DNA from 3 places in the Rahnella sp. BCC 1045 genome. Region 1 is predicted to be linked to each of the others. Evidence: predicted binding sites of a transcription regulator. Region 1 holds the regulator's gene; each other region holds the start of a gene.
What was found. Region 1 encodes CRP, which controls carbon source genes, mostly activating them, when cyclic AMP is high. Its sites were predicted from a motif close to ATGTGANNNNNNTCACAT; they were not measured.
Positions count from the first base shown of each region.

Region 2: a site for CRP is predicted at 3,483-3,500, ahead of J1782_RS01415 (YjcB family protein). Genes of this name have one in related genera too.
Region 3: a site for CRP is predicted at 3,410-3,427, ahead of cdd (cytidine deaminase). Genes of this name have one in related genera too.

Region 1 is NZ_JAFMOZ010000138.1:53,273-63,173, reverse strand. It holds gene J1782_RS19755 (aldose 1-epimerase family protein) at 1-555, shown strand, start outside; gene J1782_RS19750 (YhfG family protein) at 652-822, shown strand; gene J1782_RS19745 (putative adenosine monophosphate-protein transferase Fic) at 812-1,414, shown strand; gene J1782_RS19740 (aminodeoxychorismate synthase component II) at 1,507-2,082, shown strand; gene J1782_RS19735 (aspartate aminotransferase family protein) at 2,205-3,419, shown strand; gene J1782_RS19730 (YccS/YhfK family putative transporter) at 3,610-5,685, opposite strand; gene crp (cAMP-activated global transcriptional regulator CRP) at 5,747-6,379, opposite strand; gene J1782_RS19720 (OsmC family protein) at 6,742-7,149, shown strand; gene J1782_RS19715 (LysR substrate-binding domain-containing protein) at 7,151-8,062, opposite strand; gene J1782_RS19710 (MFS transporter) at 8,267-9,457, shown strand; gene J1782_RS19705 (amidohydrolase) at 9,473-9,901, shown strand, end outside.
Region 2 is NZ_JAFMOZ010000076.1:7,122-17,022, forward strand. It holds gene malP (maltodextrin phosphorylase) at 1-320, opposite strand, end outside; gene malT (HTH-type transcriptional regulator MalT) at 641-3,367, shown strand; gene J1782_RS01415 (YjcB family protein) at 3,611-3,895, shown strand; gene bglX (beta-glucosidase BglX) at 4,277-6,574, shown strand; gene pdeR (cyclic di-GMP phosphodiesterase) at 6,861-8,879, shown strand; gene J1782_RS01430 (crotonase/enoyl-CoA hydratase family protein) at 8,909-9,775, opposite strand.
Region 3 is NZ_JAFMOZ010000123.1:54,386-64,286, reverse strand. It holds gene artJ (arginine ABC transporter substrate-binding protein) at 49-780, shown strand; gene artQ (arginine ABC transporter permease ArtQ) at 793-1,509, shown strand; gene artM (arginine ABC transporter permease ArtM) at 1,509-2,177, shown strand; gene J1782_RS11140 (arginine ABC transporter substrate-binding protein) at 2,403-3,137, shown strand; gene cdd (cytidine deaminase) at 3,488-4,372, shown strand; gene J1782_RS11130 (NAD-dependent malic enzyme) at 4,531-6,228, shown strand; gene sanA (outer membrane permeability protein SanA) at 6,457-7,380, shown strand; gene mglC (galactose/methyl galactoside ABC transporter permease MglC) at 7,443-8,453, opposite strand; gene mglA (galactose/methyl galactoside ABC transporter ATP-binding protein MglA) at 8,472-9,901, opposite strand, start outside.

The sequences.
Region 1 (9,901 bases):
GACTATCCGCACGACTACCAGATTATTTATCACAGCAACTTTGGTCAGCCAATCCTTGAGCAGGGCGCTCGCTTTATTGCACCACTAAAATCCATTTCTCCGTTCAACGATTACGCCAAAAAGGGCCTGACCGACTGGCAGACTTACGCAGGGCCAACCAAAGGCTTCGATGAAATGGTCTTCAACATGGTGCCGCTGGCGGATGCGCAGGGTAAAACCGTCGCGGGCGTCGTCAACAAAGCCGGTGATAAAGGCGCGTCGATCGAGTTCGATACCCATCAGCTTCCGCTGCTGACGCTGTGGAAAAACACCGACATGCTGAAACAGGGATATGTCACCGGTATTGAACCGGGCACCAACTATGCTTATCCGGTGACGATTGAGCGTAAACAAGGCCGCGTGAAACAACTGCAACCCGGCCAGAGCACCGTGTTCGAGCTGAAATACTCGCTGTTGCCAGACGCGCAGGCGGTTAAGCAGCTCGAAGACCGGGTGAAAACGTTGCAGGGTGAGCATAAAACTGACGTCATCAGCCAGCCGATCGCTGTTGAATAATCCGAGTTTGGGGCACTCAGCCGGGTGCCCTTTTTTCTCTGTCTATACTTACCTTCACAAGGTATGCGCCCGAATGGCCATATCCGGGGAGGAAATATGGCGAAAAAAATGACCCTCAGACAGCAGGAAAAACTCTTTCGCGAACGTCAGCGGGAGAACTTTCAGGCCAGCAGTCTGCTTGATGGTTTGCAGGTTGAAGCCGTCACGCTGGATAACGAACAAATTTCGCAGCGCTTGTCCGAGCTGAGGAGGCACTATGAACGATAAACTCGTGGCGGGTGCCGATCCTTACTACTATCCCGGCATCAACGTTCTGAAAAACAGCCTCGGGATCCGGGAGGAACATCGTCTGTTGCAGGCCGAACTGGCTTTCACCGCACTGCGCGCCGCCGCCATGCCGCTCGGCCCGGCCACCATGGGCTTACCGCATCTGTGCGCTATCCATCTTTCCCTGTTCCAGGACATCTATCCGTGGGCGGGCAAGTTCCGCGAAATCGATATTTATAAAGACGATACGCAGTTTTGCCATTTCGAATACATCGAAAATGAAGGCAACGCGCTGATGCAGGAACTCGAAGAAGAAGAGTTTCTGGTCGGATGGCCGCACGATAATCTGGCAGAACGGCTGGCGCACTATTACACCGGCCTGAACCTGTTGCATCCATTCCGGGAAGGTAACGGGCGCGCGCTGAGAATATTCATCGAGCAGCTGGTTATCCACGCCGGTTATGACATTGAGTGGGCCAAAGTCGGGCGTGAGCGCTGGCTGGCCGCCAACAAAACGGCGGTTTTTGGCGATGAAACAGACCTGGTGGCGATTTTTAATCAGGTGATCAGTGAAATCGATGAGGCACATTGACCGGCGCACCTTGATCGACAAAAAGGCTGAAGCCTGCGGTTAAAAATGCGTAGAATTACCCGGTAAATTTTTCGACTTTACCGGGATTGACCATGCTGCTGCTGATCGACAACTACGACTCGTTTACCTACAACCTCTACCAATATTTTTGCGAGCTGGGGGCAAAAGTCAGCGTGGTGCGTAACGATCAACTGACGATTGCGGATATCGAACAGCTTTCCCCGTCACATCTGGTGATTTCGCCCGGCCCGTGTACGCCCGATCAGGCGGGAATTTCCCTGCAAGCCATCACCCATTTTGCCGGTAAACTGCCGGTTCTCGGCGTCTGCCTCGGGCATCAGGCAATGGCGCAGGCATTCGGCGCAAAGATTGTCCGCGCCCGCCAGGCCATTCATGGCAAAACTTCTCCCATCTGCCATACCGGCAACAGCGTTTTTACCGGGCTGAATAATCCGCTGACGGTGACGCGCTACCATTCCCTGGTGATTGCGCCCGAAACGCTGCCCGATTGCTTTGACGTCACCGCGTGGACTGAGCGCGAAGGCCAGCGCGACGAAATTATGGGCATCATGCACAAAACCTTACCGCTGCATGGCGTTCAGTTTCATCCGGAAAGCATTCTGAGTGAACAGGGGCATCAGCTTCTGGATAATTTCCTTAAAATCTAATCAGTTAATCTTGCTGATAAAATTACTTACCCATCAGGTGTGATTTCTGTTTGCCTGTGCGTGATTTTTTATGCATATTTTGTGATTATATTTTCATATTACTTCAGTAAGGGAAAACGGTTATGGCAGAAAAATCAGCGGTAGATCGGGGTACGTTCGACAAAGTGATTTTGCCGGTTTATTCACCTGCGAAATTCATTCCGGTGAAGGGCAAAGGCAGCCGCGTGTGGGACCAGCAGGGCACCGAATACGTTGATTTCGCTGGCGGTATCGCGGTTACGGCGCTCGGACATTGTCATCCGGCACTGGTTAAAGCCTTGCATGAACAGGGTGAAACTCTGTGGCATGTCAGTAACGTATTTACCAACGAACCCGCTCTGCGACTGGCTCAGAAGTTGATCGACGCCACTTTTGCCGACCGCGTATTTTTTGCCAACTCCGGCGCTGAAGCTAATGAGGCCGCATTCAAACTTGCGCGCTATTATGCTTCCCACCGCCACAGCCCGTACAAAAGTAAGATCATCGCTTTCCATAACGCTTTCCATGGCCGCACGTTGTTTACTGTTTCAGTCGGCGGACAGCCGAAATATTCCGACGGCTTCGGCCCGAAACCTGCTGACATCGTACATGTGCCCTTCAACGATCTGGACGCGGTAAAAGCGGTGATCGACGATCATACCTGCGCAATTGTGGTCGAACCCGTTCAGGGCGAAGGCGGGGTGACACCGGCCACCAAAGAATTCCTGCAAGGGCTGCGTGAACTTTGCGACAAACATCAGGCACTGCTGGTGCTCGATGAAGTGCAAAGCGGTATGGGGCGTAGCGGTAAGTTGTTCAGCTACATGCATTACGGCGTGACGCCGGACATTCTGACCACCGCCAAAGCGCTGGGCGGCGGTTTCCCTGTCAGCGCCATGCTGGCAACGGAAGACGTTGCATCGGTGATGGAACCGGGCAAACATGGCACCACCTACGGCGGTAACCCGCTGGCCTGTGCCGTCGCCGAAGCCGCACTGGATATTATCAATACGCCAGACGTGCTGGCCGGTATCAATGAACGCCGCGAGAAATTCATCAGCGCGCTGGATGCCATCAACCAGAAATATTCTGTCTTCAGCGAATTCCGCGGGCAGGGGTTGCTGATTGGCGCCGAGCTGTCGGATGCCTTCAAAAACCGCGCCGGAGAGTTTCATGCCGCCGCCGCTGAGTTCGGGTTGATGATGCTGGTGGCGGGCCCGAATGTGATCCGGTTTGCACCATCACTGGTTATCGACTTCGCGGATATTGAAGAAGGGATGGGGCGCTTTGAGAAAGCTGTGGCAAAAGTTACAGGCTGACTGCTCCCCCCTTGCGAAGGGGAGATCGACGTTTTACTTCTATCCTGCAATGGCTGAAAGGTTTTACTTTTGCTCCTTCCCCTTTCACGAGGGGAAGGCTGGGATGGGGTGTTGGTTTGAGGGCAACTCAGACAATTAAGCCGACCTTAATACCCCCCCCCTCCCTTTTGCAGGGGGAGGGAGTTATAAATCACGCCCGCCGCGTTAACCAGATCCCATGATGTGGTCTCTGCTTCCACGCCAGTGACGAAATAGTATGCATCACACTCAGATGCGATATCACCCTCCGCAGGTGGCGTTCCATTTCGGTCAGCGGCATATCCGGATGCAGCTCCGGCGCATTAAACAAGGTGTTCTCACCACCGGGCCCGTCGTAAAGCAACCGCTGCTGACAGCTTTGCAGCGCGATTTCGCAGGTCTGCAAATACTCCGTCGCCAGTTTCTCCGGCAGCATGTAGTGCTCGCGGGCGAGAATAGTCATCGCATTGATGTGCTCGACAATAAACTGACTGTGCGTCACCCACAGACGCATATCCGCCAGATAATGCGAGTTAAAGCCCGGTTCCTGCATTGCCTGATTCAGTGAGGTGAACAGTTTATTATGCGCCTGATTGACCTGCATTCGGGTGTAAGCGAGTTTCGCGGCATCCGGATTTTCCTCAAGCAGCAACCGGATTGCGTTCTGATAGGTTTCCAGCGCCTGATGCGCATTCTGGCGCAGCAAACCGCTTTGCCATTGCGGCCACAACCAGATGGTGCCGCCGAAAGCCAGCGCACAGCCGATCAGCGTATCTATCAGCCGTGGTACGAGAAAATGTACGCCATTCATCGCCAGCAGTTGCAGGGTATACACGGCTGTCACTGTCATACCTACCATTGCCAGCCCGTAGTTTTTGCGTAAAACCGTGTAGGACAACAAAGTAATCAGCAGCATGCAGAGCAACGTGGTGCTTTCGGGTAATTCCAGCTTCAGCAATCCGGATGCAATCAGTAATCCGGCCAGCGTCCCCAGCGCACGGTGCTGGATACGTACGCGCGTGGCGTTATAGCCGTTCTGGCTGACCAGCATGATGGTCAGCAAAATCCAGTAGGGCTTGGGCAGATTGAAAAACAGACCAAGGCTGCTGCCAATCGCCAGGATGATGCCAAGCCGGGCAGCATTGCGCAGCGCGACCGATTTAAAGGAAAGATAACTTTTCAACGCCGGCCAGAAAGGTAAGCGGGGCTGAGTGTTCATCAGATCGCGTCGGTACAGCGGACGTTGTGTCCGCAATAAACGCGCAATGCGGCTGAAATGGTAATAGCAAAATTGACCGACCGGATTCTCCGGATTGCGCGCGGCTATTTTCTCCAGCGCGGCCAGTTCGTTGGCCATCGTAAATCGCCCGGATAAACGGTGATAAAGAATGTCATCAGCGATGACCCGCAGACGGGCGGAGATCACCTGCGCATTACGTCGTATAACCGCTTCGGCGTGGCTTTCTTCCACCAGCTTTTGCACTTCTTCCGGCTGATGCAGGCTCACCGTGATGTGTTCCTGCAAATCGAGTGCGACCTGAAAACGCTGGAACAGTCGCTTATGGTGATGATGATGTCCGTGTTGCGGCAGCATGTGCAGTTGCTGATAAAGCAGGGCAATCAGATCGATAACCTGTTGCTGACGCGCCAGCAGTGGCGGTAGCGCGGTTTCAGGATCGGTGTGTTGCGTCAGCAGGCTGTATTTCGCCTCGAAGTAATCTGCCAGTTGCAGATAGAGCTGGCTGAGGGTTTCGCGCATCGGTTGTTCTTTTGAAATACGAAACCACGCCCAGTTAAAGATACCGTACCAGGCGGTGCCTGCGGCGAACAGCGCCGGAGCTTGCCACATCGGGCGCAGACCCACCATGCTCAGCGTGAAGATGGTCGCCACCAGCGCACCGGGCAACAGACGCGCATGCAGCGGGCTGATTTCACCGGTCACGCCCAGCAGTAACGCCAGCGAGAACATGATGAGCGGCAGGGGAATGTGCCAGCTTTCCAGCATCACTTGCAGCAGAATGCTGCTCAGGGCAAAAAGCGTGCCGCCGACCATCAGACGTTTGAAAAAGCGTTTGTGTGGCGTATCCAGACCCGCGACATTGCAGCAGGCCGGGCACAGGGAAAACAGCAGACCCATTTGCAGATTGCCAAAAAGCCAGCAAATGCCAACAGGCAGGCACAACACCAGCGTCTGGCGCAGCGCGTAGTTAACTTCGGGATGATAGAACAGTCTTCGCCATAGCGTCATGCGTAAAGCTTAGCCCATAAAAAAGGCGCGACAGTTAGCTGTCGCGCCAATTTCTGAGGGATTAACGTGTGCCGTAAACGACAATCGTTTTACCGTGTGCGGAGATCAGGCTTTGATCTTCCAGCATTTTGAGAATACGTCCGACTGTTTCACGTGAACAACCGACGATTTGGCCGATTTCCTGACGGGTTATCTTGATTTGCATCCCGTCCGGATGGGTCATTGCATCAGGCTGTTTAGCCAGATTAAGCAAAGTTTGCGCGATACGGCCTGTTACGTCGAGGAAGGCAAGGTTGCCGACTTTCTCTGACGTCACTTGCAGACGGTTTGCCATCTGCGCGGAAAGACGCATCAGAATATCCGGGTTTACCTGAATCAGCTGGCGGAATTTTTTATAAGAAATTTCAGCCACTTCGCAGGCAGTTTTAGCACGCACCCAGGCACTGCGTTCCTGCCCTTCTTCGAAGAGTCCCAGCTCGCCGATGAAGTCACCTTGGTTAAGGTATGACAGTATCATTTCTTTGCCTTCTTCATCTTTAATCAGGACGGCAACCGACCCTTTCACGATGTAGTACAGCGTTTCGGCTTTTTCACCTTGGTGAATCAGCGTACTTTTAGAAGGATACTTATGTATATGACAGTGAGACAGGAACCATTCGAGAGTCGGGTCTGTTTGTGGCTTGCCGAGAACCATTTGCTATTATCCTCTGTTGTTATCGCTGCCCAAAATCACAGGGCTCAGAGTTCCCTGTACGGCACTTACTTTAAAAAGCGCCCTTTCAGCATATAACTCCCCAGAAATGCTGCAAGCGGATGTCGGAGTGAAACAGCCTGATTATTGCTGTTAACACCGTGGGTTCTGTTCTTAAACCGCAAAAACCGTCACCGCAATTTACTGGAAAGTATGTTTCGGCTTTGTTTGTAACACAGGTTTGCAATGCTGTCTTCTGTTGTCTCGCTTCAGCATGATGGCGATCGGGTTACGTTGCCAGTTTTTGGGTGAAAGGGTAGTCTGAGGGGAAAATTTGACGAATTTATCCACCGGGAGAAGAGCACATGCACGCACGCGTAAAATGGGTAGAAGGGCTGACGTTTTTAGGTGAGTCAGCGTCGGGGCATCAGATCACAATGGATGGTAATGCGGGCGACAAAGCCCCGAGCCCGATGGAAATGTTGCTGATGTCGGCGGGCGGTTGCAGCGCGATTGATGTGGTATCTATTTTGCAAAAAGGCCGCAACGACGTGCGTGACTGCGAAGTGAAACTGACGTCTCAGCGCCGCGAAGAAGCACCGCGTCTGTTCACGCACATCAACCTGCATTTCATCGTCACCGGCAAAGACCTGACGGATAAAATTGTGGAACGCGCAGTCAGCCTGTCTGCGGAAAAATATTGCTCCGTTTCCCTGATGCTGGGCAAAGCCGCGACAATCACCCACAGTTTTGAAGTAGTGAACGCCGAATAAGTCACGACCAGTGATACGACTGGCACTGACTTCGCAGTAAATCCAGAAATCGCCGCGCGGCAAACGTCAGCGGCGATTTCTGCGAATAGAGCACGCAATATTCAGCTTCCGGCAGCGTATCGATATTGAGCAGGCAAAGCCTGTCCTGTAAGCCGAACGGCGCGCGCATGGCCTTCGCCACAATCGTCAGATAATCCGACTGCAACACCATATTCAGCCCGCACACTACCGAATCCGTTCTTACCGGCGTTTCCCCGGCTGGTGCGTTAAAGCCGTTCATCGAAAGCTGAATCTGCTGGTAGTAACCCATATCCGTTTCCGGCAACACCCAGCGCGCGCACTGCAATTCGTCGAGCGTGGTGGCATCTGCCAGCGGATGCCCTTGCCGCGCAATCACGCCAAAAGGGGCGCTAAACAGCGGCTCACGCACCAAATCCTCCAGCGGAAAACCCGGCCCGGCGGTCCCGACAGCAAAATCGAGTTTCCCTTCACGCAGCGCCGGTAACAGCGTCGAAAGCTGGCCTTCTTTAATCAGCAGTTTGGACTGGGGAAATTGCGTTTTGAACGCTTCACTGAGGGCCGGAAATACCGTCAGCGCCAGCAGTGATGAAAACCCGATAGCCACCGAACCCTGCGAATACTGATTAATCTGCCGGATCTCATCCGCCGCACGTTCAAGTTCTTCGAGAATAAACTGCATGCGCTGCGCAAAGGCACGGCCGGTTTCCGTCAGCGCCATGCCCTGATTGCCGCGCACGATAAGCTGAGTTTCAAGCGTTTGTTCCAGTTCCCGCAAGGTTCTGCTGACCGCGGGCTGCGACTGATTCATCGCCCGCGCCGCGCCGCGAATACTGCCGCTGCGGATAACCTGCTGGAAAACCTTGAGTTGCTGCAATTTCGGTAAATAACGCATGTCGCCTCGCTTGAAAGCCCTATCAGTAAAAAGCATCACCCGCCCAAAAATTGCATCTTATGGCAAACCTGTAAAGCTGATAGCTTCAGATTTGGAATAAATAATGCGTTGTTATTCAGTTGATTACGTGATGCATGTCGCATTTTACTTTTCGCCCGACAGTGAGAACTTCTGACGCGGTGATAACAAAAAGGGATATCCGCTATGAAAAGTCGTTCCCTGATGATCTTCCTGCTGTTCGTCGGTTATGCGGTGGTTTATATCGACAAAACGGTGATGGGGTTCGCGCTGCTGCCGATTGAGCGCGAATTTAACCTGCAACCAGAGCAGCTGGGTTACATCACCGGCATTTTCTTCCTGGCCTATTCGCTGTTTCAGATCCCCGCTGGCTGGCTGAATGACCGCTTCGGCTACAAAAAAGTACTTGGTATCTCGCTGTTTTTGCTCGGCGGGTTCGCGCTCTGCTTCGGTTTGCTGGGATTCGGCCTCGGTTTGCTGGTGACGTTTCGCTTTCTCTCCGGCGTCGGACATTCCGGTTATCCGTGTTCCTGCGCCAAAGCGGTGGTCTCGAATTTTGATGTCGGGCAGCGCACTTTCGCGCAGTCCGTATTGCTGTCATCCGCCGGTCTGGCGATGACAGCCGGGCCGCTGATTGCGGTGTACGCACTCGATACGCTCGGCTGGCGCGGATCATTCTCTATTCTCGGCCTTCTGGCGTTTGCGATTGCCGTTGCGATTATCATTTTTGTGCCGAACCCTCCGAAAGCAGAAGCCCGTAACGGCGTAGCGACCGGCTACCGTGAGCTGCTTAAAAATCCGATTGTCGTGCTGCTGTTCGTGTCGATTTTCTGCATCAACATTCCGTCTTACGGCCTGATGGCGTGGCTGCCTAAATATCTGGTACAACAGCGCGGAATGTCGCTGGACGTTTCCGGGCTGGTGGTCGCCACCGGCGGAATGGGGATCTGGATTTCCTCGCTCGCGACCGGCTGGCTGGTCGGCCGTTATATGCAGGGCAAAGAGCCGAAAGTGATTTTTTGCAGCGCACTGCTCAGCGCGCTGTGCATCTGGCTGGTCTACACCTCCGGGTCGGCGGTGACCGCCGGGCTGTTCCTGTTCCTCGGCTATATCTTCCTGATGGCGGCATTTGTCACGGTGTTTACGCTGCCGATGAAACGCCTGCCGCCGGAAGTGATGGGTGCCGCAATGGGGATTATCAATACCGGCGGAACGCTCGGCGGATTCGTGGCGCCGATTGCGATGGGCTATCTGATCACCGTGACGCACGGGTATTTTTCGACATTTGTTTTTCTGGCACTGGCGATGGTGGTTGCCGGGCTGGCGATTTTGCCGCTGACCCTGAAACCGCGCGCAGCGTTGCGCGACGTGGCATAACTGAGGAGAAGTCTGATGACATTTAATTTTGAAGCGATGCTGGCGGAAGTCAAAACGGATGTTTTGCGCTGGCGCAGACATATTCATGCGCATCCTGAGCTCTCATTTCAGGAACATAAAACGGCGGATTACATTGCGGAACAGCTGGAAAGTTTTGGCGGCCTGACCCTGACGCGGCTGACGCCCAACAGCGTGGTTGCCGATCTTAAAGGCGCTTATCCGGGGCCGATGTATGCGCTGCGGGCGGATATCGACGCCCTGCCGATTCAGGAAGAAAACGATGAGCCGTTTTGTTCGACGGTGCCGGGTGTCATGCATGCCTGTGGCCATGACGCGCACACCTCGATGTTATTGGGTGCGGCGAAAGTGCTGACGCAATGTCAGTCCGCGCTGCACGGCTCGGTGCGGTTTATCTTCCAGCATGCGGAAGAGTTGCCGCCGGGC
Region 2 (9,901 bases), on a different contig from region 1:
GTTTCCTGTTCCAGCACATCGGCCAGTTCAACGCCCTGCTCTTTCAGTGCCTGGTTGACGGTTTCATACCAGCCGAGATTAATCAGGTTATTCGCGGTCAGACGCCCGATCAGGAATTCCATCGAAATGTAGTTAACGTGCCGTTGCGGCTGTTTCGTCGCTTTCGGCGCGGGTTGCGCGCTGAGTTGTTCTGACAGTGCGGCGCTGGTGGCCTGCCACCACTGATGTGGCGTCATGTCCTGCGCCTGCTGTAAACCGAATCCCTGCCACTGGCGTTTTAGCGCGGCTAAAAACTGCGTCTTATCCAAAGTCACCTGCATCACATGCCTCTTTATCCGGGAATTTGTGGGAAAAGTTTTAGGTTGATAATCACTATGCTGAAGCTTCTCCGGAAGAGCAGCATCATCCCGCCAAAGATTAGGCAGGGAGGAGAAACGGGGCGTAGCCGGATGAGACGGGCGCTCAGAGGGAAGGGCTGAAAATTTGTATTAAGAAGTGTGATGCAGAGCAACTTAACGACATGTAAAAACGTAACATTCTTGCAATCAATGTTTCAAAGGAGGACTTTAGAAAAAGTGATTAATTACACGCTGTGAAATAAAGATCGCCCCTCTGTTCACCGTCAAAAGAATCGTAAAAAATGCTGATCCCTTCGAAATTGAGCCGCCCGGTGCGGCAGCAAAATACAGTGGTTCGCGATCGTCTGCTGACGAAGCTGGCGACTGCGCCAAATTACCGTCTGACCCTGGTCGCCAGCCCGGCAGGCTATGGGAAAACGACGCTGGTGGCGCACTGGGCAGCGGGAAAAAGCGATCTCGGCTGGTACTCTCTTGATGAAAGCGATAATCAGCCAGAGCGTTTTGCCAGCTATCTGATTGCGGCCGTGCAGCACGCCTGCGGCGGCCATTGCGTGAAAAGTGAGGCACTGAGCCAGAAGCATCAGTACGCGAGTTTGTCCGCACTGTTCGCTCAGCTGTTCGTGGAACTTTCCGACTGGCACCGCCCGCTTTTGCTGGTGATCGACGATTATCACCTCATTTGCAACGATGCAATCCACGAAGGGATGCGTTTCTTCCTGCGTCATCAGCCGGAAAATATGTCTCTGGTGGTGCTTTCACGCACCCTGCCGCCGCTGGGCATCGCCAATATGCGTGTGCGCGAGCAACTGCTCGAACTCAATGCCTCGCATCTGGCGTTTACACACCCGGAAACGCAGCAGTTTTTCGATAACCGCCTTAAAGATCCGATTGATCAGGCTGACAGCAGCCGCCTGTGCGATGACGTCGCAGGCTGGGCCACGGCGTTGCAGCTGATTGCGCTCTCGGCGCGCCAGTCGGCCACCTCTTCGCAACAATCGACGCAGCAATCGGCGCGCAAACTGGCCGGCCTGAACGCCAGCCATTTATCCGAATATCTGGCGGACGAAGTGCTGGATCGCGTTGATGCGCCAACCCGTGATTTCCTGCTGCGCTGTTCGTTGCTGCGTTCGATGAACGACGCCCTGATTGTGCGGCTGACCGGAGGCGACAACGGTCAGCAACGGCTGGAAGAGCTGGAGCGTCAGGGGTTGTTTATTCACCGTATGGATGACACCGGCGAATGGTTTAACTTCCACCCGCTGTTTGCCACTTTTTTGCGTCAGCGCTGCCAGTGGGAACTGGCAACCGAGCTGCCGCAGATTCACCGCGCGGCCGCCGAAGGCTGGCTGGCTCAGGGTTTCCCGGCCGAAGCCATCCATCATGCGCTGGGCGCGGAAGACACCGATATGTTGCGCGATATTCTGCTGCAACATGCCTGGGCGTTGTTTAATCAGAGCGAACTGGCGCTGCTGGAAGAGTGCCTCGCCGCACTGCCTTACGACCGTCTGATTCAGAATCCAAAACTGGTTCTGTTGCAGGCCTGGCTGGCACAAAGTCAGCACCGTTATGCCGAAGTGGAAGCGCTTCTGGCGCGTGCTGAAAGCGAAATGCAGCAGCGCAATATCGTGATGGAACAGGATCTGACGGCAGAATTTGATGCCTTGCGTGCGCAGGTGGCGATCAACGATGGCCGTCAGGATGAGGCCGAAAAACTGGCCGCCGACGCCCTGCGTTTCCTGCCGTATGAAAGCTACTACAGCCGCATTGTTGCCACGTCGGTGACGGGCGAAATCCAGCACTGCAAAGGTGATTTAACCCGTGCGCTGCCGCTGATGCAGCAAACCGAACAAATCGCGCGGCGCTACGAGGCCTATCACTACGCCTTATGGGCGCTGCTGCAACAGAGCGAAATTCTGATTGCTCAGGGCTTTTTGCAGGCCGCATTTGAAATGCAGGATCGTGCTTTTGAACTGGTGCGTGAACAGCATCTTGAACAGCTGCCGATGCATGAATTTTTACTGCGTCTGCGTTCGCAATTGTTGTGGTCGTGGTCCCGTCTCGATGATGCCGAAGACGCGGCGCGTCAGGGGCTGGACGTGCTGACCAACTTCCAGCCACAGCAGCAATTGCAGTGTCTGGCGATGCTGGCGAAATGCTCTCTGGCACGCGGTCAGCTCGACAATGCGCATCATCATTTGCAGCGTTGTGAAAGCCTGCTCAAAACCGGCCAGTATCACATCGACTGGATGACCAATACCGATAAGCCGCGGGTGATTTACTGGCAGATGATCGGAGATAAAACCGCCGCGCGGCAGTGGCTGCAACAGGCGCGTAAACCGGACATGGCGGACAACCATTTCCAGCAGGGTCAGTGGCGTAATATTGCCCGCGTGCAGATTTTGCTGGAACAGTTTGATGAAGCCGAAGTGGTGCTCGACGAGCTGAATCAGAACGCCCGTCAGCTGCGCCTGACCAGCGATCTGAACCGTAACCTGTTGCTGAGTAACCTGCTTTACTGGCACACCGGGCGCAAAAGTGACGCGCAGCGCGTATTGATTGAAGCGCTCGGGCTGGCAAACCGCACCGGATTTGTCAGCCATTTCGTGATTGAAGGGGAAATGATGGCGCAACAGCTGCGTCAGCTGATTCAGCTCAATCTGTTGCCGGAGCTGGAACAGCGCCGTGCGCAGCAAATCTTGCGGGAAATTAATCAGCACCATCGCCATAAATTTGCGCACTTCGACGAAGGTTTCGTGAATAAATTGCTGACCCATCCGCAGGTGCCGGAGCTCATCCGCACCAGCCCGCTGACCCAACGTGAATGGCAGGTGCTCGGGTTAATTTATTCCGGCTACAGCAATGATCAGATTGCCGGCGAGCTGGACGTTGCCTCCACCACCATCAAAACGCATATCCGCAATTTGTACCAAAAACTGGGCGTCGCCCACCGTCAGGAAGCCGTTCAGCAGGCTCAGCATCTGCTGCAAGTCATGGGCTACGGCGCCTGAAATCCCTTCATTCCCACTTTTCATAACACACCGACTATTTATGGCGGTGTGTTATGCCTATTTTGCATTAGTACAGGCGAACATTTTTTGCTCACGACGAAAAAGCGGTGATATAATGTGACCGTCGTCACATTATTTAACTTCACCATTTTCTTCAGTAAAGCCCATTGCCAACCAGCGGTAGCAGCCTTCAGGCTGATTTGGCTTCGTGCAAACGGCTGTAGTGAGTAAGGATTTATATCGATGGGTACTTTAACTGCCGGATTCATCATGATGCGCTGGGAACTGCTGAGCGCCTTTTTAATGTTCTGCACCAGCCAGCTTAATATTGTTTGCCGCCAGTCCAGCCGGAATACCATGGCGTTTGTTTGCAGTGGTATCGGCCTCACCGTCACCTGTTTCTTCGTGATGAGCCTGATGGGAATGAGCTATAACGCCGTGGCGATTGCTCAGTTCTGGTCCACGACGAAAGAGGTGTTCTTTGACGTCATGAGCAAAACCCCTACCGATATGTCTTACTACTATTAATCTTATTCTCTGATCGGTATTTACGATTTAAAGAGGGCAGAACGTCATGTTCTGCCCTCTTTATTTCGCCTTTTCTTTCACCCTGCCGCGATTTTGTTGCTTATTTGCGCACCGTTCCCTCATCTAATCCTAAATTTTAAAATTTGCGGGATGCATCGACTGTCTTTTTGTACCTATCTGCATGATTACCTGTAAATTGCGCACTGTCCCGAAGGATAAAAAGATAATGTGCGAACGCCCTAAACTATTCATTGCTAATAGTTGAACGGTCGTATTAGATTCTCACACTATACTTTTCCCAGAATGATCATTGTTTTGTTTGCTTCAGGCTGCTGAATTTCCACTATTTTGGCACCCCTGCTTATGGCTGAAGGAATTCCGATGAATACGCATCACGTGCTTGGCGCGTTAGTGTTACTGGTAAGCTCTGCCTCGTCACTCGCCGTTGAAACAACGGGTATCCCGCAGGATCAGGTAAAAGAACGCAACGCGTTCATTGCCGATCTGATGAAGAAAATGACCCTTGATGAAAAAATTGGTCAGCTGAATCTGGTCACCGTTGGTCCGGATTATAAAAAAGAAGCCATCATGGCGGATATCCAGGCCGGTAAAGTCGGCGGGGTATTTAATACGGTCACGAAGCCAGACATCCGCCGTATGCAGGATGAAGTCAAAAACAGCCGTCTGAAAATTCCTCCTTTTTATGCCTATGACGTTGTCCACGGACAGCGCACGATTTTCCCGATAAGCCTTGGCCTCGCCGCCAGCTGGGATATGCAGGCCGTCTTCACCAGCGCACATATCGCTGCCGTGGAAACCGCCGCCGATGGCCTGAACATGACCTTCGCGCCGATGGTGGATATCACCCGTGATCCGCGCTGGGGCCGTGTGTCCGAAGGCTTTGGCGAGGACACTTATCTGACCTCACGCCTCGCGCACGAAATGGTCACCGGCTTCCAGGGCAAAGATCCCTCTGCACCCGATGCCGTCATGGCTAATGTGAAACACTACGCGCTCTACGGCGCGGTCGAAGGTGGCCGCGAGTACAACACCGTCGACATGAGCCTGACCCGCATGTTCAACGATTACATGCCGCCGTACAAAGCCGCAATTGATGCCGGTGCCGGTGGTGTGATGGTTGCGCTCAACAGCGTTAACGGGATCCCGGCAACGTCCAATACCTGGCTGCTGAAAGACATTCTGCGCGATGAGTGGCAGTTTAAAGGCCTGACCGTCAGCGATCATGGCGCGATTGGCGGGCTGGTGAAGCATGGCGTGGCCGAAGACGATCGCCAGGCCGCCGCAATGGCGCTGAAAGCGGGCGTGGATATGGACATGGCCGACAACATGTACGGTAAGTATCTGAAAGGATTACTCGCCGACGGTCTGGTCAGCCAGCAGGATATCGATCGCGCCGTGCGTGACGTGCTGGCCGCCAAATGGGACATGGGCCTGTTTGTCGATGAGTACCGCCATTTAGGGCCACAGTCGAGCGACCCGGCCGACACCAATGCCGAAAGCCGCCTGCACCGCAGCGAAGCGCGCGAAGTCGCACGCACTTCTCTGGTTCTGCTGAAAAATAACAACCAGACATTGCCGCTGGCGAAGAAAGGCACCATCGCCGTGGTCGGTGCGCTGGCTGACAGCAAACGTGACGTGATGGGCAGCTGGTCTGCCGCCGGTAAAGCCGATCAGGCCGTGACCGTATTGCAGGGCATGAAAGATGTGCTCGGCGATAAAGGCACCGTTCTCTACGCGCGCGGGGCGAATGTCACCGACGATCAGGCAATGGTCGATTTCCTCAATTCCTACGAAAAACAGGTGATCAACGACCCGAGAAAACCACAGGACATGATCGACGAAGCGGTGAAAACTGCTGAGAAAGCCGATGTCGTGGTGGCCGTGGTCGGTGAAGCACAGGGCATGGCGCACGAGGCTTCCAGCCGTTCTGAGCTGAACATTCCGCAAAGCCAGCGCGACCTGCTGAAAGCCCTGAAAGCCACCGGAAAACCGCTGGTTATCGTGCTGATGAATGGTCGCCCTCTGACGCTGACGTGGGAAAACGAAATCTCTGATGCGATGCTGGAAACCTGGTTCAGCGGTACCGAAGGCGGCCATGCGATCGCCGACGTTCTGTTTGGCGATTACAACCCGTCAGGCAAACTGCCGATGACTTTCCCGCGCGCTGTCGGCCAGATTCCTTTGTATTACAGCTTCCTGAATACCGGGCGTCCGTTTAATCCGCAGCATCCGGACAAATACACCACCCGCTATTTTGATATCACCAATGGTCCGCTGTTCCCGTTTGGCTATGGCCTGAGCTACACCCGTTTCAGCGTGTCTGACGTGAGTTTGTCTTCTACCACCATGGATGCCAAACACCCGCTGACCGCCAGCGTGACGGTGAAAAACACCGGTAAAGTCAGCGGCGCAACGGTGGTTCAGCTGTATCTTCAGGACGTCGCGGCTTCAATCAGCCGCCCGGTTAAAGAGCTGAGGAATTTTGAAAAGATCACCCTGCAACCGGGTGAAGAGAAAATCGTTACATTTGCGATCAATGAAAAGGATTTACGTTTCTTCAACGACAAGTTGAAATGGGCTTCTGAACCCGGAAAGTTCAACGTATTCGTAGGCTTAGATTCTCAGGACGTGAAACAAACCAGCTTCCTGCTGAAATGATTTTCCGGGCTCAGTTTGGAGCCCGGCGTGAAGTCTGAAATTGAGTCTCGCACAGGCGGGTTACCGGTTACGGCACCCGCCTCTTCTGAGCAGTAATTTCTGCCTGGCGACTGGATATCTAACCGACAGTTGCTAACCTTAAATTCAATGTGTTACGCGCCCTCGCCCTTTATCCGTTCGTTACGGAGCGTTGCGAATGTGCTGAACAGAGTAAGCTCCGTCTGTGCTGACTGTTGCCCTGTCGCCACACTGGCGGCGTATAGCGTTCTTTGCGGAGAAACATTTCATGGTCGATTCTCAAGATGCCTCCATTTTGTACCTACATTTCGGCACACCCCGCCCCTACTGGCGGCTGGGTTCCGACAGCAATGCACTGGAGCTGTCCGCTGAGAAAGGCATCGTCAACGTCGCGATTTCCCTGACCCAATGGCAGGCGGGAAAAATCAGGCAACTGACCGGGATCACCTCAAGTTTCACACTCGATATCACGCTGTTCGGATCTCCCGTTCGCCTGTATCTGGTGGGCCGCAAAATTGACAGCAAAGCCTGGGCAGGCACCGCGTCGGCTTATCAGGATACTGAATCCGTCGCGCACGATCTGGAAGTCGGCCTGACATTTGCCGAGCAGGTGGTGTCTGAGGCCAACTCGGTCATCGTGATTATCGATCAGGAAGGAAAAATCCATCGTTTCAACCGCTTAAGCGAAGAATATACTGGCCTGCGCGAAGAAGATGTCATCGGGCGCAGCGCCTATGACCTGTTTATGTCGATGGAAGAAGGTCTGGCGTCGCGCCAGAACATCAACGGTTTTTTTCAGCATCAGCAATCCTATGAAGTCGAACGCTGGATCAATACGGTTAAAGGTCAGCGGCTGTTCCTGTTTCGCAATAAATTTGTCCACAGCGGCAGCGGCAAACAGCAAAAATATCTCATTTGCTCCGGTTCCGACATTACCGATGAACGCAAGGCGCAGGAGCGTTTACGCGTTCTGGCCAACACCGATTTAGTCACCGGTTTCGCTAACCGCAACGCCTTGCAGGAATCGCTGGCAAAGGCGCTGAAAGAGCGCGGTGAGGACAAAGTCGGCCTGATTTATCTGGATCTGGATAACTTCAAAAAGGTCAACGACGCCTACGGGCATATGTTTGGCGATCATCTGCTGCGCGCGGTTTCAGATGCGATTCAGGATTGCCTGTCGCCCAACGATAAGCTCGCGCGTTTAGGCGGCGATGAATTCATTATTCTCAGCACGCATGCCGAAATCGACACGCTCGAAGCACTGAGCCAGCGCGTGTTGCGCCGTCTGGGCTTACCCTTCCGCATCGGGCTGATTGAAGTCTATACCGGCTGTTCCGGCGGCATTGCGATTTGCCCGGAACACGGCACTGACGGCGATACGCTGTTGCAAAACGCCGATACCGCCATGTATGTGGCAAAGGAAAAAGGCAAAAACGCGCACTGCGTTTTCTCGCCGGACATGAATGAAAAAGCCTCAGAATACATGTGGCTGGATACCCATCTGCGTAAAGCGCTGGCCGTAAAGGATCAGCTGGTTTTGCACTATCAGCCGAAAGTCTCGCTTTATGGCACCGTGCAAAGCGTGGAAGCGCTGCTGCGCTGGAATTCGCCGGAACGCGGGCTGATCCAGCCGCAAAGCTTTATCCCTTACGCCGAAGAATCCGGCCTGATTACTCCCATCGGAAAATGGGTCATTGAAACGGCGACGCGTCAGGCGACAGAATGGCAAAAAAAAGGTCTGAACCTGCGCGTTGCGGTGAATCTTTCCGGACGCCAGCTTAACAACGGTTCCTTCATCACCACGCTGTCTGATGCGATGAAAAAAGCCGGAATGAAAGGCTGTATGCTTGATTTCGAGCTGACGGAAAGCTGCCTGGTGGAAGATGAAAGCGCTGCCGTCACCATGATTAATCAGCTGCATAAATTGGGTGCGCAAGTGCATCTGGATGATTTCGGTACAGGTTATTCCTCGCTGTCGCAACTGGCGCGTATTCCGCTCGACTGCATCAAGCTGGATCAGAGTTTTATTCGTGGAATCAATGACAATCCGGTTTCACAGGCACTGGTCCGGGCTATTGTCGCGGTGGCAAAAACACTGCAACTGACGGTGGTCGCGGAAGGTGTGGAAACGGCTGAAGAAGAAAAGCTGGTGGATGAAATCGGTGTGGACAGCAAACAGGGCTTTCTTTACGCCAAGCCAATGCCCGCGATTGAGCTGGAGCACTGGCTTGAGGAAAAAAGAGTTGCTTCACCCAATGTTTTTAAACATAAAGCAAAACAGAAATAGCGCCAGTGACGGGCTGCTTCTGTCTGTTATTAACCGGTTTTACGCAATGATGCGGTGTGCCGGTTTTGCAGCATGACCAGACGCTCCATATAACTCAGATCCTTCTCCTCCAGCGTAAATGCGGCATCCACCCAATCTTCCGTAATATCCATCAGCTCTGAACGGGACAGCTGCAACACGCGCTGACGCGCCCGGATCATCGCCCTGATCCCGTTGAGTTTTGGCCTCAGGACATCCATGAAAGTACGCGTGGCGTTGAAGCCTTCGCCGGGCTGGAACAAAACATCCACCAGACCGCGGCTTTCAAACCACTCCGCCGTATGCGATTCGCCGGTGGAAATCAGCTCCTCCGCCAGTTTCATTCCGGCCTTGCGCGATACCAGCGAGTAACCGCCCATTCCCGGAAACAGGTTGAACGCAATTTCCGGGAACCCCATGCGCGCGGTGTTCTGCGCAAGAACGTAATGATGCGCCAGCGCCGCCTCGAATCCGCCGCCCAGCGCGGTGCCTTCGATCATCGACAAGCTGATTGCGCCAACATCAAAGCCCCGCGCCGCCGCATGGACACAATCAACACAAGCGCGGGCATACGAACGTAAGGCCTCACGTTTGTTATTGATGATGGCTTCAACAAAGAAACTCAGATCCCCCCCCACGTTGTACATATTGGGCACAAGCGATCCGGTCACCCAAAAATCAAAACGCAGCCCCGATGCCTTCGCGGCGTAAGTCAGCGTCATGATGTCTTCAATAAGCTCCTGATTAAAACAAGGACGTGGATAAGACCTGAGCATCATCCACATGACATTACGGCCCTCTTCATAATAGGCTGCAATCTGGGACAAATGCCCGGCTTCGGTAAACGGGCGGCAGGCTGTATGGTCATTAAGATTCATAGTATATATCCAGGTTAGAAATGAATTTTTAGGGTGAAGCAGCTCCAGCCTAGTCCAGCTCTAACCCGAACTGAATCGATTCGAGATCCTTTTATAAAAATAATCCTAGTCGTAACAACTCAGGAA
Region 3 (9,901 bases), on a different contig from region 1:
AACTGTTTCCTATCAACATATTGATTGATGTTTTCTACGGAGTAAGCGATGAAAAAATTAGTAATTGCCGCGGTTCTGGCGACCGTCAGTTTGTCTGCCAGCGCTGCTGATACCATCCGTTTCGCGATGGAAGCGTCTTATCCTCCGTTTGAGTTTGTAGACTCCAGCAATCAGATTCAGGGCTTCGATGTCGATCTGGCCAACGCCATGTGTAAAGAGATGCAGGCTACCTGCACATTCACAAACCAGGCCTTCGACAGTCTGATCCCAAGCCTGAAATTCCGTCGTTTTGATGCGGTTATTTCCGGTATGGACATCACGCCAGAACGTGAAAAACAAGTGTCTTTCACCAACGCTTACTATGATAACTCCGCTATTTTCATCGCTCACGCTGGCCAGTTCGCTGACGTTGCGGCGCTGAAGGGCAAACGCGTCGGGATGCAAAACGGCACCACTCACCAGAAATTCCTGATGGATAAACATCCGGAAATTACTGCCGTGCCTTACGACAGCTATCAAAATGCCGTGCTGGATCTGAAAAATGGTCGTCTGGACGCTGTGTTCGGTGATACCGCCGTAGTCAACGAATGGCTGAAGCAGAACAAAAATCTGGCCGCTGTAGGTGACAAAATCACTGATCCAACTTACTTCGGTACCGGTCTGGGTGTTGCCGTTCGTCAGAACAACACCGAACTGCTGACTAAACTCAATGATGCTCTGGCAAAAGTGAAAGCAGACGGCACTTACAAGACGCTGTATTCAAAATGGTTCCAGCAATAAGTTTGCCTATCAATGACTGAATTCCAACCTTTAGCAAGCGCCGCCGGGATGACCGTCGGCCTTGCCGTTTGTGCGCTGGTCCTCGGCCTGATTCTGGCGATGATCTTCGCAGTTTGGGAATCTGCGCCGTGGAAGCCACTTAGCTGGCTCGGTACGGCGTGGGTCACTGTGCTGCGCGGTCTGCCGGAAATTCTGGTGGTGCTGTTCATCTACTTCGGGTCGTCACAATTGCTGATGGTGCTCGCGGATGGCTTTAGCCTTAACCTCGGCCTGTTCTCAGTGCCGATAAAGCTGCCCATCGAAAACTTTGAAGTCAGCCCGTTTGTCTGTGGTGTCATCGCCCTTTCGCTGCTGTATTCCGCTTATGCTTCGCAGACACTGCGAGGAGCGCTGAAAGCCGTCCCTCAAGGCCAGTGGGAATCCGGTCAGGTGCTGGGCATGAAAAAATCGGCGATTTTCTTCCGCCTGATCATGCCGCAAATGTGGCGTCACGCGCTGCCGGGCCTGAGCAATCAGTGGCTGGTTCTGCTCAAAGACACCGCGCTGGTGTCGCTGATCAGCGTGAATGACTTGATGCTGCAAACCAAAAGCATCGCCACGCGGACACAAGAACCTTTTACCTGGTACGTGATTGCGGCCTGCATTTATCTGATTGTCACCCTGTTCAGCCAGTTCGTAATTAAGCGCATCGAACTGCGTACCACCCGCTTTGAACGGAGTGCTTCCTGATGTGGGAATATCTACCTGAAGTCCTGAAAGGATTGCACACCAGCCTGACACTGACCGTGGCGGCGCTGATTGTTGCGCTGCTGCTGGCGATGATTTTCACCGTGATTCTGACGCTGAAAGTGCCGGTCGCCAGCCAGATTGTGAAAGGCTATATCACGCTGTTTACCGGTACGCCGCTGCTGGTGCAAATCTTCCTGATTTATTACGGGCCGGGTCAGTTTCCGTCTATTCGTGAAATCCCGTGGTTGTGGGAAGTGCTGTCGCAGCCGTGGCTTTGTGCGATGTTTGCGCTGGCGCTCAACAGTGCCGCGTATACCACGCAGCTTTTTACCGGTGCGGTTCGCGCTATTCCTTCCGGCCAGTGGCAGTCCTGCGAAGCACTGGGCATGTCCAAACCGCAGACCCTGCGCATTCTGCTGCCGTACGCGTTTAAGCGCGCACTGTCGTCGTATTCCAACGAAGTGGTGCTGGTCTTTAAAAGTACCTCGCTGGCCTACACCATTACGCTGATGGATGTGATGGGCCACAGCCAGCTGATGTATGGCCGGACTTATGACGTGATGGTCTTCGGCGCAGCCGGTGTGGTTTATCTGTGCGTCAACGGATTGCTGACCCTGATGATGCGTCTGATTGAACGCCGCGCGCTGGCATTTGAACGCCGCAACTGATTAAGCAGAAAATATCTGAAGGGACGAGAAATCGTCCCTTTTTTTGTGCCTGTAAAACCGTTCCCGCGCCGATTTATAATTTTTTAATCAAATTAATTGCATATAAATTCATTTGATGGCAATTTAATTACCGGTCTCACTTCCTGCCAGTTACCCGATTACATTAATAAAATCAGTAAACTGTACCGTGAAGGGAATGTCATTTTTTAAACAGGAATGTATTGCATGAAAAAGCTGATCCTCGCTGCCCTTTTGTCTGCCACTGCTTTTGCTGCCACCGCTGCGGATACCCTTCGTTTCGGGACTTCCGCTACGTATCCGCCGTTTGAATCGATCGGTGCTGATAACCAGATTATCGGTTTTGATATCGATCTGGCTAATGCGCTGTGTAAGCAGATGCAGGAAACCTGCACCTTTACCAATCAGCCGTTCGACGGTCTGATCCCGGCGCTTAAATTCCGTCGTTTCGATGTGATTATTTCCGGCATGGACATCACCGAAGAGCGCAGCAAGCAGGTCACGTTTACCCGACCTTACTACGCCAATACCGCGATGATCATCGGGCCAAAAGGAAAATACTCTTCCATCGCCGATCTGAAAGGCAAACGTGTCGGTCTTGAAAACGGCACTACCCACCAGAAATACCTGATGGAAAAACATCCTGAGATCACCACCGTCGGGTATGACAGCTATCAGAATGCGATTCTGGATCTGAAAAGTGGTCGTCTGGACGGACTGTTGGGCGATACCGCCGTGCTGAATGGCTGGCTGAAATCCAACCCGAATCTCGGTGAAGTCGGCGAACTGATTAAAGATCCGCAATACTTTGGTACCGGCGTGGGTATGGCAGTGCGTCCTGATAATAAGGAACTGCTGGCGAAACTGAATACGGCGCTGGAAGGTATTAAAGCCAACGGCGAATTCCAGAAGATCAATGACAAGTGGTTCCCTTCCCACTGATTCCCCGTCATCCTTCGAGCTGACTCTGCCTTGGCCGCGTTACCCGGCCCATCCATGGGCCTCGCTCCTGAAGGAGCCGCTCAAAGCAGCGTTCCAGTCTGCTCCCGGCAGATGGGTCACTCACCCCGGTCACATACTGATGTATGCTCCCGGGGTTCACTCAGTTGCCACCTGGATTCAACTCGGATGATGTTGGGGAAAGGAATAAAAAGGCGACTGTTCTGCGTAACATCTCTCAAAAATGTAATGACTCAGAACTTATTACATCGAAAAAGTGACATTCATCACACTACATTCATGGAATGACTTTTACACTGTTCAACCGTAATCACTGTCGAGATCGAATGTTTATGCACGCACGTTTTCATACCGCCTTTGCGGCACTCACTGAAAATTTATCCTCCGCGCTTGAGCCATTTCTGCGACATGACGACTTTCCGGCAATGTTCTCTGCGGCGGATGTTGCACAGATAAAACAAGAGACAGGATTGAATGACGACGCGCTGGCATTCGCCCTGTTACCGCTGGCAGCAGCCTGTTCCGTCACGCCGATTTCGCATTTCAACGTGGGCGCAATTGCCCGCGGAATCTCCGGTAATCTGTATTTCGGTGCCAACATGGAATTTGCCGGTGCGCCGATGCAGCAAACCGTTCATGCCGAACAATCTGCGGTCACACACGCCTGGCTGCGTGGCGAAACGCGTCTGGCCTCAATCACCGTCAATTACACGCCTTGCGGCCATTGCCGTCAGTTTATGAATGAACTGACCAGCGGCACGGCGCTGGATATCCATCTGCCGGATCGCGATGTCGCCACGCTCGGCGACTATCTGCCGCATTCGTTCGGGCCGAAGGATCTGGATATCACCACGCTGCTGATGGATAAAGTCGATCACGGTTACACGCTGAAAACCCACGATGCGCTGGCTGCGCATGCGCTGGATGCCTGCAACCAGAGCCATGCACCGTACAGCAAATCGCACAGCGGCGTGGCACTGGAAACGCTTAACGGCAAACAGTTTGCCGGGCGTTACGCGGAAAACGCCGCTTTCAACCCAAGCCTGCCTCCGCTACAGGCGGCATTAATCCTGCTGAACCTGTCCGGCGAAGACTGCCTGAAAGTCCGTCGCGCCGTGCTGGTCGAACAGGAAGGCGCATTGATCACCCAAAATGACGCCACCCGCGCCACGCTGAAAGCCATCGGCTGCGAAGACGTCACCACACTGAACTGCTGAAACTACCGGGTTTCGTGATCTACCTAACACTAATGACTACGTTCCTGTAGTCATTAGTTACATAACATTGTCTGATTTGAATTCCCCGTTTCCTCTCTGTTACCCTTTCGTCTCTAAACTATAAAAATTAACATTCTGAGCACCGGAAGAGTAAAACGATGGAACTTGAATACGAAAGCAAACGTCCCCTGTACATCCCTCACGCTGGCCCAATCCTGTTAGAATTCCCGTTACTGAATAAAGGCAGCGCTTTTACCGAAGAAGAGCGCAGCAATTTCAACCTTCACGGCCTGTTGCCTGAAGCCGTTGAAACGATTGAAGAACAGGCCGATCGCGCCTACCGCCAGTTCCAGAATTTCAAAACTGACATCGATAAACATATCTATCTGCGTAATATTCAGGACACTAACGAGACGCTGTTTTACCGCCTTCTCGACAGCCATCTCAGCGAAATGATGCCGGTGATTTATACTCCGACCGTCGGCGAAGCCTGCGAGCATTTCTCTGATATCTACCGCCGCGCCCGTGGCCTGTTTATCTCTTATCCGAACCGCGCGCACATCGACGACATGCTGCAAAACGCCACCAAACAACACGTCAAAGTGGTCGTGGTGACTGACGGCGAACGTATTCTGGGCCTGGGCGATCAGGGTATCGGCGGTATGGGCATTCCTATCGGTAAATTGTCTTTGTATACCGCGTGCGGCGGCATCAGCCCGGCATATACCCTGCCGGTTGTGCTGGATGCAGGCACCAACAACCCGCAACTGCTCAACGATCCGCTGTACATGGGCTGGCGTCACCCGCGCATCACCGGCGAAGAGTACGAAGCCTTTGTCGACCAGTTCATTCAGGCGGTAAAAATCCGCTGGCCGAACGTGCTGTTGCAGTTCGAAGATTTCGCGCAGAAGAACGCCATGCCGATCCTCGAACGTTACCGCGACGAACTTTGCTGCTTTAACGATGATATTCAGGGCACAGCGTCCGTGGCACTGGGCAGCCTGATTGCTGCCAGCAAAGCCGCCGGCGGTAAGCTGAGTGACCAGACCGTTGCCTTCCTCGGTGCAGGTTCTGCCGGGTGTGGTATCGCAGAGCAAATTGTTGCACAGATGAAATCCGAAGGCCTGAGTGAAGAAGAAGCCCGTGCGAAAGTCTTCATGGTTGACCGCTTCGGCCTGCTAACCGACAAACTGCCTAACCTGCTGGATTTCCAGAGCAAACTGGTGCAGAAAAGCAGCGCACTGGCAAACTGGGGCATGGCTAACGACAGCATTTCATTGCTGGACGTGGTGCGTCATGCCAAGCCGACGGTGCTTATCGGGGTTTCCGGCCAGCCGGGTCTGTTCACCGAAGAAATCATCCGTGAAATGCACAAACACTGTGCACGTCCGGTGGTGATGCCGCTGAGTAACCCGACATCACGCGTAGAAGCGACACCCGCCGATATCCTCAACTGGACGGACGGTGCGGCGCTCGTCGCCACCGGCAGCCCGTTTGCGCCGGTAAGCCATAAAGGCACGCTTTACCCTATCGCCCAGTGCAACAACTCCTTTATCTTCCCGGGCATCGGTCTGGGTGTCATTGCCTCAGGCGCAACGCGCGTGACTGACGGTATGCTGATGGCCGCTAGCCGAACGCTGGCCGAATGTTCACCGCTGGCAACCGAAGGTAAAGGCTCGCTGCTGCCGGACGTCGATGATATTCAGGGCGTGTCCAAATGCATCGCGCTGGAAGTGGGTAAAGCCGCGCAGTTGCAGGGTGTGGCGATGGTGACATCGGAAGATACGCTGTCGAAAGCGATTGAACACAACTTCTGGGCACCGCAATATCGCAGTTATAAACGCACTTCATTCTGATAGCGTTTAGGTCATAAGCTGACTGACCATGATCCAGACCAATGCCTTGTGCATTGGTCTTATTTTTCGTCTAAATTGCAGCCCGTTACGCAGATTCGAAAGTAATTGCCTGAAAAGTGCTGAAAAAACCCGCGATGCCGGTGGTTACAGAGTGCGACGTATTGCGTCCCCTAAACAGGTAAAGTAGCCTTGGATCCGTTTTCAATCCGATCATAAACAGGGATACCTATGATTAAGCGACTTATAGCTGGCGTTACCGGCATCGTTATTCTGATGCTGGCGGTCGCTATCGGGCTTGATCAGTGGATAAGCCTGCGCACCCAGCCTTACATTTATGACGAAGTGCAGACCCTGCCTCACCGCCAGGTTGGCGTCGTTCTCGGCACTTCCAAGTATTACCGTACCGGCGTCATCAATCAGTATTACCTTTACCGCATTCAGGGCGCGATCAACGCCTACAACAGCGGCAAAGTGAAATACCTGCTGCTGAGCGGCGACAATGCACAGCAAAGCTACAACGAACCGAGCACCATGCGCCGGGATCTGATCGCCGCCGGCATTCCAGCCAGTGACATCGTGCTCGACTATGCCGGGTTCCGGACGCTCGACTCCATCGTGCGCACCCGTAAAGTTTTCGACACCAACGATTTCATCATCATTACCCAGCGTTTCCATTGTGAACGTGCGTTGTTTATCGCACTGCACATGGGTATTCAGGCGCAGTGTTTTGCCGTGCCTTCACCGAAAAATATGCTCAGCGTGCGCAGCCGCGAGATCTTCGCCCGCCTCGGCGCGCTGACGGATTTGTATCTGCTTAAACGCGAACCCCGCTTCCTCGGGCCGCTGATCCCCATTCCCGCGGTGCACAATATTCCCGACGATGCACAGGGTTATCCGGCAGTGACACCTGAACAAGTGCTGGCCCTGCAACAGCAGCTGGAAGCCGAGAAGAAAGCCGCCATCGCCAAAGCCGCAGCCGACAAGGCAGCAGCAGATAAAGCGGCTGCGGACAAAGCCGCCGCAGAGGAAGCCGCAAAACTGAAAGCTGAGCAGGAAGCCAATGAAGCCGCTCAGGCCGAAACTGAGGATGCCGCACCGGCATCCCGGCTTGAACCGCCGAAACCGGTGGGCAGAAATCCGTTCAGGCAGTAAGAACCGAATTTACGACAGCAAAAAGGCCGCATAAGCGGCCTTCTCTTTTATAACCCGATCATTTATTTCTTCTTGGCGTATTTCAAAGAGTCCAGCGCCACCGCGAAGATGATGATGCTGCCTTTGATAATGTACTGCCAGTAAGGGTTAACGCCGATATAGGTCAGACCGTAGTTGATGACGGTGAATATCAGCACACCAGTTACGACCCCGGCTACAGAACCCACACCGCCGGCAAATGACACGCCGCCGACCACGCAGGCGGCGATAGCATCAAGTTCATACATAAAGCCGAGGTTGTTGGTTGCACTGCCGATACGCCCTGCTTCCAGCAACCCCCCGAAGGCATAGAACACACCTGACAGCGCATAAATCATGATCAGGTTTAACGGTACGTTAACGCCTGAAACTTTCGCCGCTTCCGGATTGCCGCCGATGGCGAAGATGTTCTTACCAAAACGTGTTTTGTTCCACAGCACCCAGACGAAGGCGATAGCAATGACTGCGTAGAAGGTGATGTAAGAAAGCTTCAGGCCGCCCAGGTGAATAAAGCCCTGTGCGAACTTCGAAAAGCCCGGATCAAAACCGGCAATCGGTGAGGAGCCTACATAGTCGTAATACAGGGAGTTAATCCCGTAAACGATAATCATGGTACCCAACGTGGTGATAAACGGCGTTACGTTCAGGTAAGCAATGATAATGCCGTTAAGCAAACCGATCAGCGCACCAACAATACACACGGTCAGGATAACCAGCGGGATCGGCACCACTTCCAGATGCGGGAAGACTTTGTTGACGTTATCCATCGCCTGCAACATGGTTGCCGCGACAACCGCCGCTAAACCGACCTGACGACCGGCTGACAAGTCAGTACCCTGCGTGACAATCAGCCCCGCCACGCCGAGCGCAATAATCACGCGCACAGAAGATTGCGTAAGAATGTTACTCAGGTTAACCAGACTGAGGAAGCTTGGATCCTGAATGATAATAATGGCCAGTAAGACCAGCAATACCACATAAATCCCGCCCTCTTTTAAATAAGTGAGCACGCTTTTCTTATTTAATGCTTTCATAATAAGAACCCTTAAAAATTAGAGATGCAAGGAGGCCAGGCGTAATATTTCGTTCTGCGAAGTCGTTTTTGTTTCAACAATACCCGCAACCTGTCCATTACTCATAACCAATATTCTGTCAGTAATACCCAGCAACTCAGGCATTTCAGAGGAGATAATAATGATCCCCTTCTCTTTTTTAGCCAACTCGGTGATTAACTGGTAAATTTCAAATTTAGCGCCAACATCAATCCCGCGAGTTGGTTCATCCAGCATTAATATTTCAGGATTGGTTAATAGCCAGCGCCCGATAATGACTTTTTGCTGGTTCCCGCCAGACAAAGAGCCAATACTGGTTTTATGCCCTGGCGTTTTCACCCGCATGGAATCGATAACCCACTGGGTATCACTTTTCATCCGAGTGGTATCGAGCAATCCGGCTTTATTTTTATATTGACGGATGTTCGAAATCAGCGAGTTAAAACCGATATCCAGATAGGCATAAATACCGGTGGAACGACGCTCTTCAGTCACCAGCGCAAACCCGTGATTAATGGCTTCATTGGCGCTGTGATTATTAATTTTTTTGCCGTGCAGTTTAATGGTGCCGGAAACTTTCTCACGGATGCCAAATAATGTCTCGACGATATCTGTACGTTTCGCACCAACCAGACCGGCAATCCCGAGAATTTCTCCTTTATGTAAATCAAAGGAAATATCACGGATCGAAGGCTGACGTAGTGAAGTCAGATTACGCACTTCAAGGATCACTTCACCCGGCACGTTCTGGCGATCCGGGAAGCGCTGACTCAGTGAGCGGCCAACCATCATGGAAATGATTCTGTCCATGTCGAGGCCTTCCAGCGGCTGAGTAGCAATCCACTGGCCGTCACGCAGGATGGTGATTTCATCACACAGCTGGAAAATTTCTTCCATCTTATGAGAGATATACACAATACCGCAGCCGCGATCTTTCAGCTTACGGATAATCGTGAACAGGTGGTTCACTTCTTTTTCCGTCAGGGAAGATGTCGGTTCATCCATAATGACGATTTTGGCATTGTAGGAAAACGCCTTGGCGATTTCGATCATCTGCATCTGGGAAACAGACAATTTACCGACCTTGTCACGCGGGTCGATATCAATATCCAGCTCGTCAAAAATCGCTTTGGTGTCTTTGTACATTTTGTCCTGATCGACAAAAATGCCTTTAGTCGGATAACGTCCCAGCCACATGTTGTCCATGACCGTACGCTGTAACACCAGGTTTAATTCCTGATGTACCATCGACACACCTTGTTCAAGCGCTTCTTTGGAGCTTTTAAAATTGACTTCCTGTCCCTGAAATAGAATCGTACCGGAGTCTTTACTGTAAATTCCGAAAAGGCATTTTAATAATGTGGATTTACCCGCGCCATTTTCCCCCATTAAGGCATGGATGGAATGCGGACGCACTTTTAAATTCACAT